DNA from 2 places in the Niameybacter sp. genome. Region 2 is predicted to be linked to the other one. Evidence: riboswitches for the same ligand, from Rfam matches in the RefSeq annotation. Region 2 holds a riboswitch; the other holds the start of a gene.
What was found. Region 2 has a riboswitch for cobalamin ahead of RRY75_RS05635 (cobyric acid synthase). Riboswitches for the same ligand answer to the same signal wherever they lie in the genome.
Positions count from the first base shown of each region.

Region 1: it holds a riboswitch for cobalamin, as region 2 does, so the genes downstream of both, RRY75_RS09355 (sirohydrochlorin cobaltochelatase) here and RRY75_RS05635 (cobyric acid synthase) in region 2, are expected to answer to the same signal.

Region 1 is NZ_JAVVQU010000030.1:6,099-10,681, forward strand. It holds gene RRY75_RS09345 (DUF1653 domain-containing protein) at 1-171, opposite strand, end outside; gene RRY75_RS09350 (sensor domain-containing diguanylate cyclase/phosphohydrolase) at 232-2,034, opposite strand; cobalamin riboswitch at 2,176-2,363, shown strand; gene RRY75_RS09355 (sirohydrochlorin cobaltochelatase) at 2,492-3,265, shown strand; gene RRY75_RS09360 (energy-coupling factor ABC transporter permease) at 3,319-4,059, shown strand; gene RRY75_RS09365 (energy-coupling factor ABC transporter substrate-binding protein) at 4,063-4,374, shown strand; gene cbiQ (cobalt ECF transporter T component CbiQ) at 4,361-4,583, shown strand, end outside.
Region 2 is NZ_JAVVQU010000014.1:15,986-20,568, forward strand. It holds gene RRY75_RS05625 (FecCD family ABC transporter permease) at 1-192, opposite strand, end outside; gene RRY75_RS05630 (ABC transporter substrate-binding protein) at 196-1,161, opposite strand; gene RRY75_RS05635 (cobyric acid synthase) at 1,199-2,743, opposite strand; cobalamin riboswitch at 2,858-3,032, opposite strand; gene RRY75_RS05640 (CDP-alcohol phosphatidyltransferase family protein) at 3,082-3,642, opposite strand; gene RRY75_RS05645 (DUF1540 domain-containing protein) at 3,785-4,105, opposite strand; gene RRY75_RS05650 (NADH peroxidase) at 4,116-4,583, opposite strand, start outside.

The DNA of each region.
Region 1 (4,583 bases), on a different contig from region 2:
TTCTTCTAAGAACATAGACAATGGTCTTACACACATCGTATAAGGTGGATAAAGTGCTTGATAAGAAACCATTAATTCATCTGTTTCTGAATGTAACACAATATCATACACATAGTAAAGGTTTCCTTTAAAATGTCTATAGGGTCTTCTCACTTCAACTTGTCTTTCCATTTTTCTTTTTAATCTCCTCGTTCTAATTTTAAGTAAATTACTTCATTTTTTCTTTAATAATTATGAGCCTATATGCTCTCCATTATTCAAAGGCATAACCTGCTCTCGACTTTTTAAATCATCAATAAATATTTTTACAATTTCTGGGTCAAACTGAGTAGCTGCACACCTTTTTAACTCTTCACAAGCCTGCTCAGGACTCATTATTTCCTTATATATACGTCTTTTTGTCATTACATCATACGCATCTACTACATTTATAATCCTTGCCATAAGAGGTATTTCTTTCTCTTTTAAACCTAGAGGATATCCTTTTCCATCCCATCGCTCATGATGTGTCAAAACATTTTTAGCTACACTTATAAGCTCACCTGATGCATTAATGATACGATACCCTTTTTCTGCATGCATCTTTAAAACTTCAAATTCTTCATTTACCAATCTGTCTGCTTTGAGTAAAAGTTCTTCTGGCATAGTAATCTTACCAATATCATGCAATTCTGCACTCAATGCTAGCTCGTCTAAGTCTTCATCCTTAAGTTGCATAGCTCTCCCTACTGCTAGTGCATGCTGCACAACTCTTGTTGCATGTTCATTTATTTCCATATTCTTTTCTTCTAAACTTTTTCTCAATGTAGTAAGCATGGAACTTTTCATACTCTTTGTTTCTAAAAGCTTTTTACGATATACCTTTTCTTCTACTTTCCTAATATAATCATATATATCTTCTTCTAAATCATATTTAACAACTTCACCTAGCGCAATGCTTAAATTAATAAATTTCTTCTCATTAGCATTACATGCTCTCAAAATCTCTTCTATCATTTTTTCACATAGTGCTTCTGAACAATTAGGTATGAGTATAAAAAACTCATCCCCACCCCAGCGAAAAATATGACCTTTATTAGCACAAGTTTGATTTAATACTTTAGCAATATCTTTTAGCAATTCATCTCCTTCTAAATGTCCTAATGTATCATTTACCAGCTTTAGTCCATTTACATCTCCCATAATCATTCCCAATGGTAAATATTCTTTCCTATGGTAATACTTAATTTTTTCTTCAAAGCTATAACGGTTATACAGTCCTGTTAAAGTATCTGTTTCACTAATATATTTTAACTTTTCCTCAAATATTTTCTTATCTGTAATATCTCTAGACAGACCTACTATCCCCCATACTTCTCCTTTTTCATCTAATACAGGTACCTTTGTATTCTCTTCTATCAAAAGCCCTCCGTCTTCTTGTATAATGGTATGTTCATACTTTTGCGGCACCTTATCTGTTATAACTCGCTGATCAGATTCAATAAATTCTCTTGCTACTTGTTCATCTTGATATATTTCTAAATCTGTCTTTCCTTCTATTTCATAAATACCTCTTTGGTTATAGTAGCTTTCAAAGGCCTTATTATACCCTAAAAAATGACTTTTCTTATCTTTGTAGAAGATAGTCTCTGGAAGTGCATCTATAATAGTCCTAAGAATATCTTTTCTGCTTCTAATCTCCTTTTCCCGCTCCTTATGCTCACTAATATCAAAAACAACGCCTGCTACAGCCACTACTTTTTTATCTTTATTGGGAATAGGAAACAAAGTGCATTCTAAGTATCGCCCTTTGATTAGTTGCCCTGTTTTATACACCTTACCGCTCTCTACACATCTCATAAGATCTTGATAATATTGTTCTGCTATATCTGTTGACAATGCATCTTTATAACGTTTACCCACCATATCATTAGCTTTCTTATCATACATTTCTTCGTAATGTTTATTTATAAATAAGACCGTTGAATCTATTCTTGTAATCCAAGTAGGCCATGGAATATTTTCTAAAAATGCTTGGTAAATTTCTTCTAACACGCTTAGTCTCCTCCTAATGATATCTACTTACTCATAATCCCTTCTTATTAGTATACCATATTTACTCATTACAAGAAAAAGTACATGCTTAATCATTTTTTCCCTTTCTATTAGATATAATTTCTCCATTCTTGTCATATATTAAAACAAAGCATTTTAGGCGCTTACTCAGCTTAAAAGGGAAATGTGTGACACACTGCAGCCCCCGCTACTGTAGACGAGGACTAACTGTTCAAAGCTTTGCTTAACCACTGTACACTTAGTATGGGAAGGTGAACAAGTTAGGATGATTCGTCAGCCAGGAGACCTACCTAAAATGAAACATTACTCTTTCGGTGGGAAAGGCGGTAATATGTATTTTGTGTACTTTTCATGCGCATTTTTTACATATAACCCCTTAGGGGTTTTTTTATTACCTAAATTCCTTTATTTCATTTTGCATAAGGAGTGTTGCACCATGGCAAAAAGGGCTCTACTTGTTGTAAGTTTTGGAACTACCTTTGAAGATACTCGAAAAAAAACAATAGAAAAATGTGAACAAGATTTACAAAATGCTTTTTCTGACTATGCCTTTTTTAGAGCATATACGTCTCAGATGATTATTAACAAATTAGCTACTCGTGACCAGCTTATTATTCCTAACCCATCTCAAGCTCTTACTCAAATTTATAAAGCTGGCTATACCGAAGTGCTTATTCAAACATTACATATTATTTGTGGAAATGAATATCACAAACTCCTTAAAGACATCAAAAACTTCAAAAGTAAATTTCATATTTTAAGCCTAGGGCGTCCTCTTCTTACTACGATAGAGGATTACAAGCAAGTTGTTACTGCTACACTGGCTTACCTTCCTTCTTTAAAAGACAAAGAAGCTCTTGTTTTTATGGGACATGGAACATCTCATCCAAACTTTTCAGCGTATTGCGCACTTGAATATATGTTTCAACAGACTAACAGCAACATTTACATTGGCACTGTAGAAGGCTATCCTACAATTACAGAGGTACTCCCTAAGTTACTCAAAAATAAAACTCAAGTAGCTTATCTAATCCCATTTATGTTGGTAGCAGGTGACCATGCACTTCATGATATGTCTGGATGTGAGCCAAATACTTGGCAAAACATTCTCCTTAATCATCATATCAAACCTTCTATACGCTTACATGGCCTAGGTGAAAACCCTCAAATTCGTCAACTTTTTATTTCTCATGCAAAAGAAGCCCTATAGGCATTCATTTTAATTAAGTATTTTATCTATCACTTATAAAAGGAGATGAAAGTATGACTAAAAGATTAATGATTTTTGCTATGTTTTGCTTTGTATCAGGTCTTGTCACCTTAGATACACAGTCCATGCATATTATGGAGGGATTTCTACCTGTTGGCTGGAGTATCTCTTGGAGTATTATTTCTCTTCCATTCTTTATAGCTGGACTGCTCTCTCTTAAGAAAATTATTGCAGAAGATAAGCAAAATAAGTTACTTCTTGCCATGGTAGGGGCTTTCGCTTTTATCCTTTCTGCACTGAAAATTCCTTCTGTAACAGGTAGTTGTTCTCACGCTACCGGCATAGGGTTAGGTGCTATCTTACTTGGTCCTACAGTCATGGTTGTAGTAGGTGCTATTGTGCTTCTTTTTCAAGCTTTATTGCTTGCACATGGTGGTATTACAACATTGGGTGCCAATGTATTTTCTATGGCAATTGTAGGTCCTTTTGTTGCTTACTTCATCTATAAGCTCATCTCCAAAACAAAAGCGCCTCGTTGGCTTGCTATTTTTCTAGCTGCCACTTTAGGCGACTTACTTACCTATGTAATGACTTCCTTCCAATTAGCATTAGCCTTCCCCAGCTCCACAACTGGATTTACTGGTTCCTTATTAGAGTTTTTAAGTATTTTTGCCCTTACTCAACTACCTCTTGCTATTAGTGAAGGCTTATTAACTGTAGTAGTCATTAATGTCTTACAAAAATATAGCAACGAAGGTCTCATTCATTTGGGCAGATTAAAAAAGGAGGTTTAATTCATGCCATCATCTAAGAAATCTTTTCCTATTAATTTTATTCTTATTTTACTTGTTATCATCTTGAGTTTTATGCCTCTTTTCCTTGTTAAAGATGCTGAATTTGGTGGAGCTGATGGGGAAGCTGAAAATATGATTACAGTCATCAATGCAAACTATGAACCATGGTTTGAGCCTCTCATAGAACCTGCTAGTGGTGAAATAGAAAGTCTTCTCTTCGCCCTTCAAGCTGCTATAGGCGCAAGTGTACTTGCCTATGGATTTGGCTATCTGCATGGAAAAAGTAAGGAATTAAAAAGCAATGAAGGCCATTGACCAATATGCTTATCACTCACCGCTTCGCAAGTTTGACCCTCTACAAAAAAGTTTATTTTGTTTTCTTATACTTTTTACATGCCTAATAGCACATTCACTTTTTGTATTTATAAGTGTGACTATACTTATGGGGTGCCTCACTATTTTCAAGGGACGCACCTCTTTTAGACTTTATTGTACACTCTTGTCTATCCCACTTACCTTTTTAA
Region 2 (4,583 bases):
CCCCTCGTCTAAAGTTTCAATATAACCCTCCCCAAGTAAGCGATAAAATAGGATTTTGCACACTTCAAAAGGAGGAATTTTAGAAACGCCAATGGCGATAGAACTTATTGCAAGCACTAGCGTTATAAGGGCTAACAAGCCATAAATCTTATAAAAGGTCTTAGGCTGACTAGGCTTTTTTAGGCTGATCATAGACTATTCCATTTCTGGGTTAATAATTTTTGCAAGGGCTACAAAGGCTTCTGCAAGGCGTGGACCTTGTCTTGAAATCATATCTTGATTAATTTCATAAATATGACCTTCTTGTACAGCTGTTAAATCTTTATAGAAGTCTGTTGTCTCCATCCCCTCTTTGATACCATTACCTGCTGGTACAATAATCATTTCTGGATTACCTTCTACGATTTTCTCTTTAGAAATACTCCAACCCTCTACATCTTGTGCAATGTTTTCCCCACCCGCAAGACGAATCATTTCACCAATGAAAGTATCACCTCCTGCAGTTGAGTCACTATCGCCATACCATACGGCATAATATACACGAGGCTTTTCTTCCTTGTTTAGGGCATTCACCTTTTTAATAGTTTCTTCAATTTGTGTGCGCATGCCTTCAACTACTATTTTTGCCTCTTCTGTACAACCTACTAAAAGACCAATATTTTCAATAGCAGAGTAAGTACCTTCAAAGTTTTCTTGTTCATTTAAGAAAGCAACAGGAATATTAATTTCTCTTAATTTAGCAATAACTTCATCTGAAACATGTGTAGAAGCCACAACTAAGTCAGGTTGTAAGGCAACGATTGTTTCTACATTTGGATTAGAAGTCCCTCCTACATCTGTTGCATCTTGAATAGTTTCTGGATAGTTACAATATTTTGTGCGACCAACGACTTTATCACTTATTCCGAGTGCGCCTAAAATCTCGGTTGTACTTGGAGCTAAAGAAACAATTTTTTGTGGTTCTTCATTTAACGTAATAGTTGTACCCGTAGAGTCTACAATGCTTACTGGGTAAGCCACATCTTTTGCTACTTCGGATGACTCAGGTGCTGCTTCTTCAGATATGAGTACTTTTTCTGGTGTAGGTTGTGGGCTTGAGCACCCTACTATACTCATACAACTTGCAATAATTAAAGCTTGTAAAAATTTTCTTCTTTTCATGTTAATGTCCTCCTCAGGATGTAATTTAGAATATGATTTAGGATTCAAACAAAATATGGCGGATAGCTTCTAAGTCTAAGCTATCTCTTAAAACGTTAGCCAATTGGCTATATTGACTTTCTTTAAAAGCGTGATAGTCGGTATGCATACTTCCTGAAAGTCTAATGGTATTCTCACCTAAGCCTTTTCTTAGGGCTAATGCATTAAGAAATGGTAGGGTAAATCCCAATTTGTCAAAAATCCCATGAATATAAGTACCATATACTAAGGCATCTGGGTCATGGTACCCTTCAATGCGATGGTCTTGGATACCTAATGATTCATGGAGTACTACAAAAGGTATAAGGCATGCATCTTTCCAGATGGTTTGCCCCATATGGATTTCATATCCCTCTATCGGTTGATTTAAGCAATCTTTAAGAGGTCCTTGGGCACTTATAATTTTCCCCTTTACTTGAGTCATCGTCTTTTCTGTCTCAAACTGCGTATCAAGAGGTAAAAGACCTAAGCCCTCAACTTGTTCCACTGCGCTTTCTATAAGACTTGGATTATAAAGATGTCGTCCAAGCATTTGATAACCACCACAAATACCAAAGATTGTTTTACCTAATGCTTTAAGTTTGTTTAAAACCGGAGCAAAACCTGATTCTTTTAAAAAGTTTAAATCATCAATAGTATTTTTAGAACCTGGTAAAATGACTAAATCTGCATCCTCTAACTCATAAGCATGCGTCGCATAACTTACGGATACACCTTCTAAGGCAAATAGACGGTTAAAGTCTGTAAAGTTAGAAAGGTGAGGTAACCGAATAATTTTAATGACCAATTGCTCCGTCGTCATAGTAGGACGTGTATCTAATACTGTACTGACACTATCCTCATCTTCTAAGTCTAACTTGAAGTAAGGAACAACCCCTAAAACAGGAATATGAATAATATCTTCTAGCATTTTAAGGCCGGGTTTTAAAATCTCGATATCACCTCTAAACTTATTGATAATAACCCCTTTGACTCGTTTACGCTCTTCTTCGGATAAAAGCATAATCGTCCCAACTAGAGAGGCAAATACACCACCTTTGTCAATATCACCAATTAAGATAACAGGGGCATCAATAAGTTCTGCCATTCCCATATTGACTAAGTCGCCAGCACGTAAATTAATTTCAGCTGGACTTCCAGCCCCTTCTAATACAACTACGTCATAGTCTTCTTCTAACTTTTCATAAAGGACTTTAAGCCTTGACTTTAGTTCTGGCTTGAACTGCTGGTAGGCCATAGCTGTCATGTCTTTAAAGACCTCACCTTCAATAATATATTGGGCCTTCATATCTCCAGTAGGCTTAATCAAAATAGGATTCATAAGTACATGAGGCTTAATCCCTGCGGCTTCTGCCTGCATGACTTGTGCTCTTCCCATTTCTTTTCCATCTTCTGTAATATAAGAATTAAGACTCATATTCTGAGATTTAAAAGGTGCAACACGGTAACCATCTTCATAAAAAATACGGCAAAGCCCTGCCACTAAAACACTTTTTCCAACTGATGAAGCAGTTCCTTGAAACATTGCTCTAGGTTTATGCATACGAACCTCCTGTTATAAAATACAATAAAAAAAGTTAGCAGAATATTCTCTCTGCTAACTTAGATAGTCGTATAGAATCAACGTGTAAAAGCATACGTCTTTCCCTCCGAAAGAATACGTTTAACGCATAAGGCAGGTCTCCTGGCTCGTAGTTCATCCTCCGGTGGCCTTACCATAAGTGTTCCTTACAGTGGCATGTTCACCTTCGTCCCTAGTAACAGTAGCGGGGGCTGCAGCTCTTAACTTTCCCTATTAAGCTTTTTCAAGCACCTTATGCGTGTTATTATTTTTATTGTCGGCTTATCATGACATAATTTGACAAGCTTGTCAAGTATGTATTATTGTTGATGCATCCGTATAAAGATAATCATATAGCGAATAAATGCAAAAATTAAAACAACCATAGTGGTCAAAATTAGCCCCTCAGCAACTCTACTGCTTAAAGAAGGTATAGCAATTAAAGTAATCATCGCCAAATAGAAAACAGCTGTTGAAACTTTTCCGTACCAAAGCGCACCATCTAATTTTTTTCCTTCACGATAGAGAATAAGGCAACTCAATCCTTGTGTAACTTCCTTAATGATAAAGATAAGCGTAAGGAGTAACATACCTTTAAAACGAAAAACAAGACAAACTATAATGGCAGCCTGAGTAAGTTTGTCAGCTACAGGGTCAATAAACTTGCCCAGTTCAGTGATTTGATGAAACCTTCTTGCTACAAAACCATCTAGAAAATCTGTTAGACCCGATAAAATCATAAGTCCTGCTGCTACTAAATAGTCTGTTGTGGTAGTAGCTGTTACATATCGCCATATAAAAATTGGAATAATACAAAGCCTTATATAACTTAATATATTGGGAATACTTAAGGCCTCTTCTAAAGCTTTTTGTTTCTTCATCTCTAACTCCCCTTTTAATATATTCCTTATCTTTAAAGTTTATACATTGATTTAAATAAGCTTATTATTACAGTATAAAAGGTATTCTAAAAGTTATCAAGTAGTACACGATAACGCCTAGAATACCTCTATTAAAATCTCTTTAAAGGGTTTTAAAACTAGAACAGCATGTTTCTATATAAACGGTTGCATGCCCAGAGTCTTCAACATCAATACAATCTAATGTACATTGATGATTTTTGTGATGCATACAGGATGCAACTGTACAACTTACAGCCTCACAACAAGATTTATATGTGGTGTGTTCAGCTAAGTTGCTATAGGCATCTTCACTTAAAAAGGTGCCACAACATGTGGCTTGGTCAATTATTGCACCTTGTCCACCAATCGCTACGCATTCGGCATAGCAAGTTTTATCTTTGTTGTAGGAACAGGTATTTACACTACAGCGTACTTTTGTCATATGAATCCTCCTAGCTAAAATAGCGGTCTAATAAGCCTTTAAAGGCACAACCATGTCGTGCTTCATCTTTTGCCATTTCGTGCACAGCATCATGAATAGCATCCAAGTTCTGCGCTTTGGCGAGTGTTGCCAATTTCTTTTTGCCATCACAAGCACCAAACTCGGCTTCAACACGCACTTGTAAGTTAGATTTTGTATCTGCTTTAACCACTTCACCTAAAAGTTCAGCGAATAAAGAAGCATGTGTAGCTTCTTCGTAAGCAATGCGTTTATAAGCCTCTGCAACTTCAGGATAACCTTCACGGTCTGCTTGGCGACTCATAGCTAAGTACATGCCGACTTCTGTACATTCACCCATAAAGTTAGCACGTAATCCTTCAATAATCTCAGGGTCAACCCCTCCGGCTACACCAATGCGATGTTCATCTGCCCAAGCAAGTTGTTCACCTAGGGCTTCAAATTTGCTTGCAGGCGCATT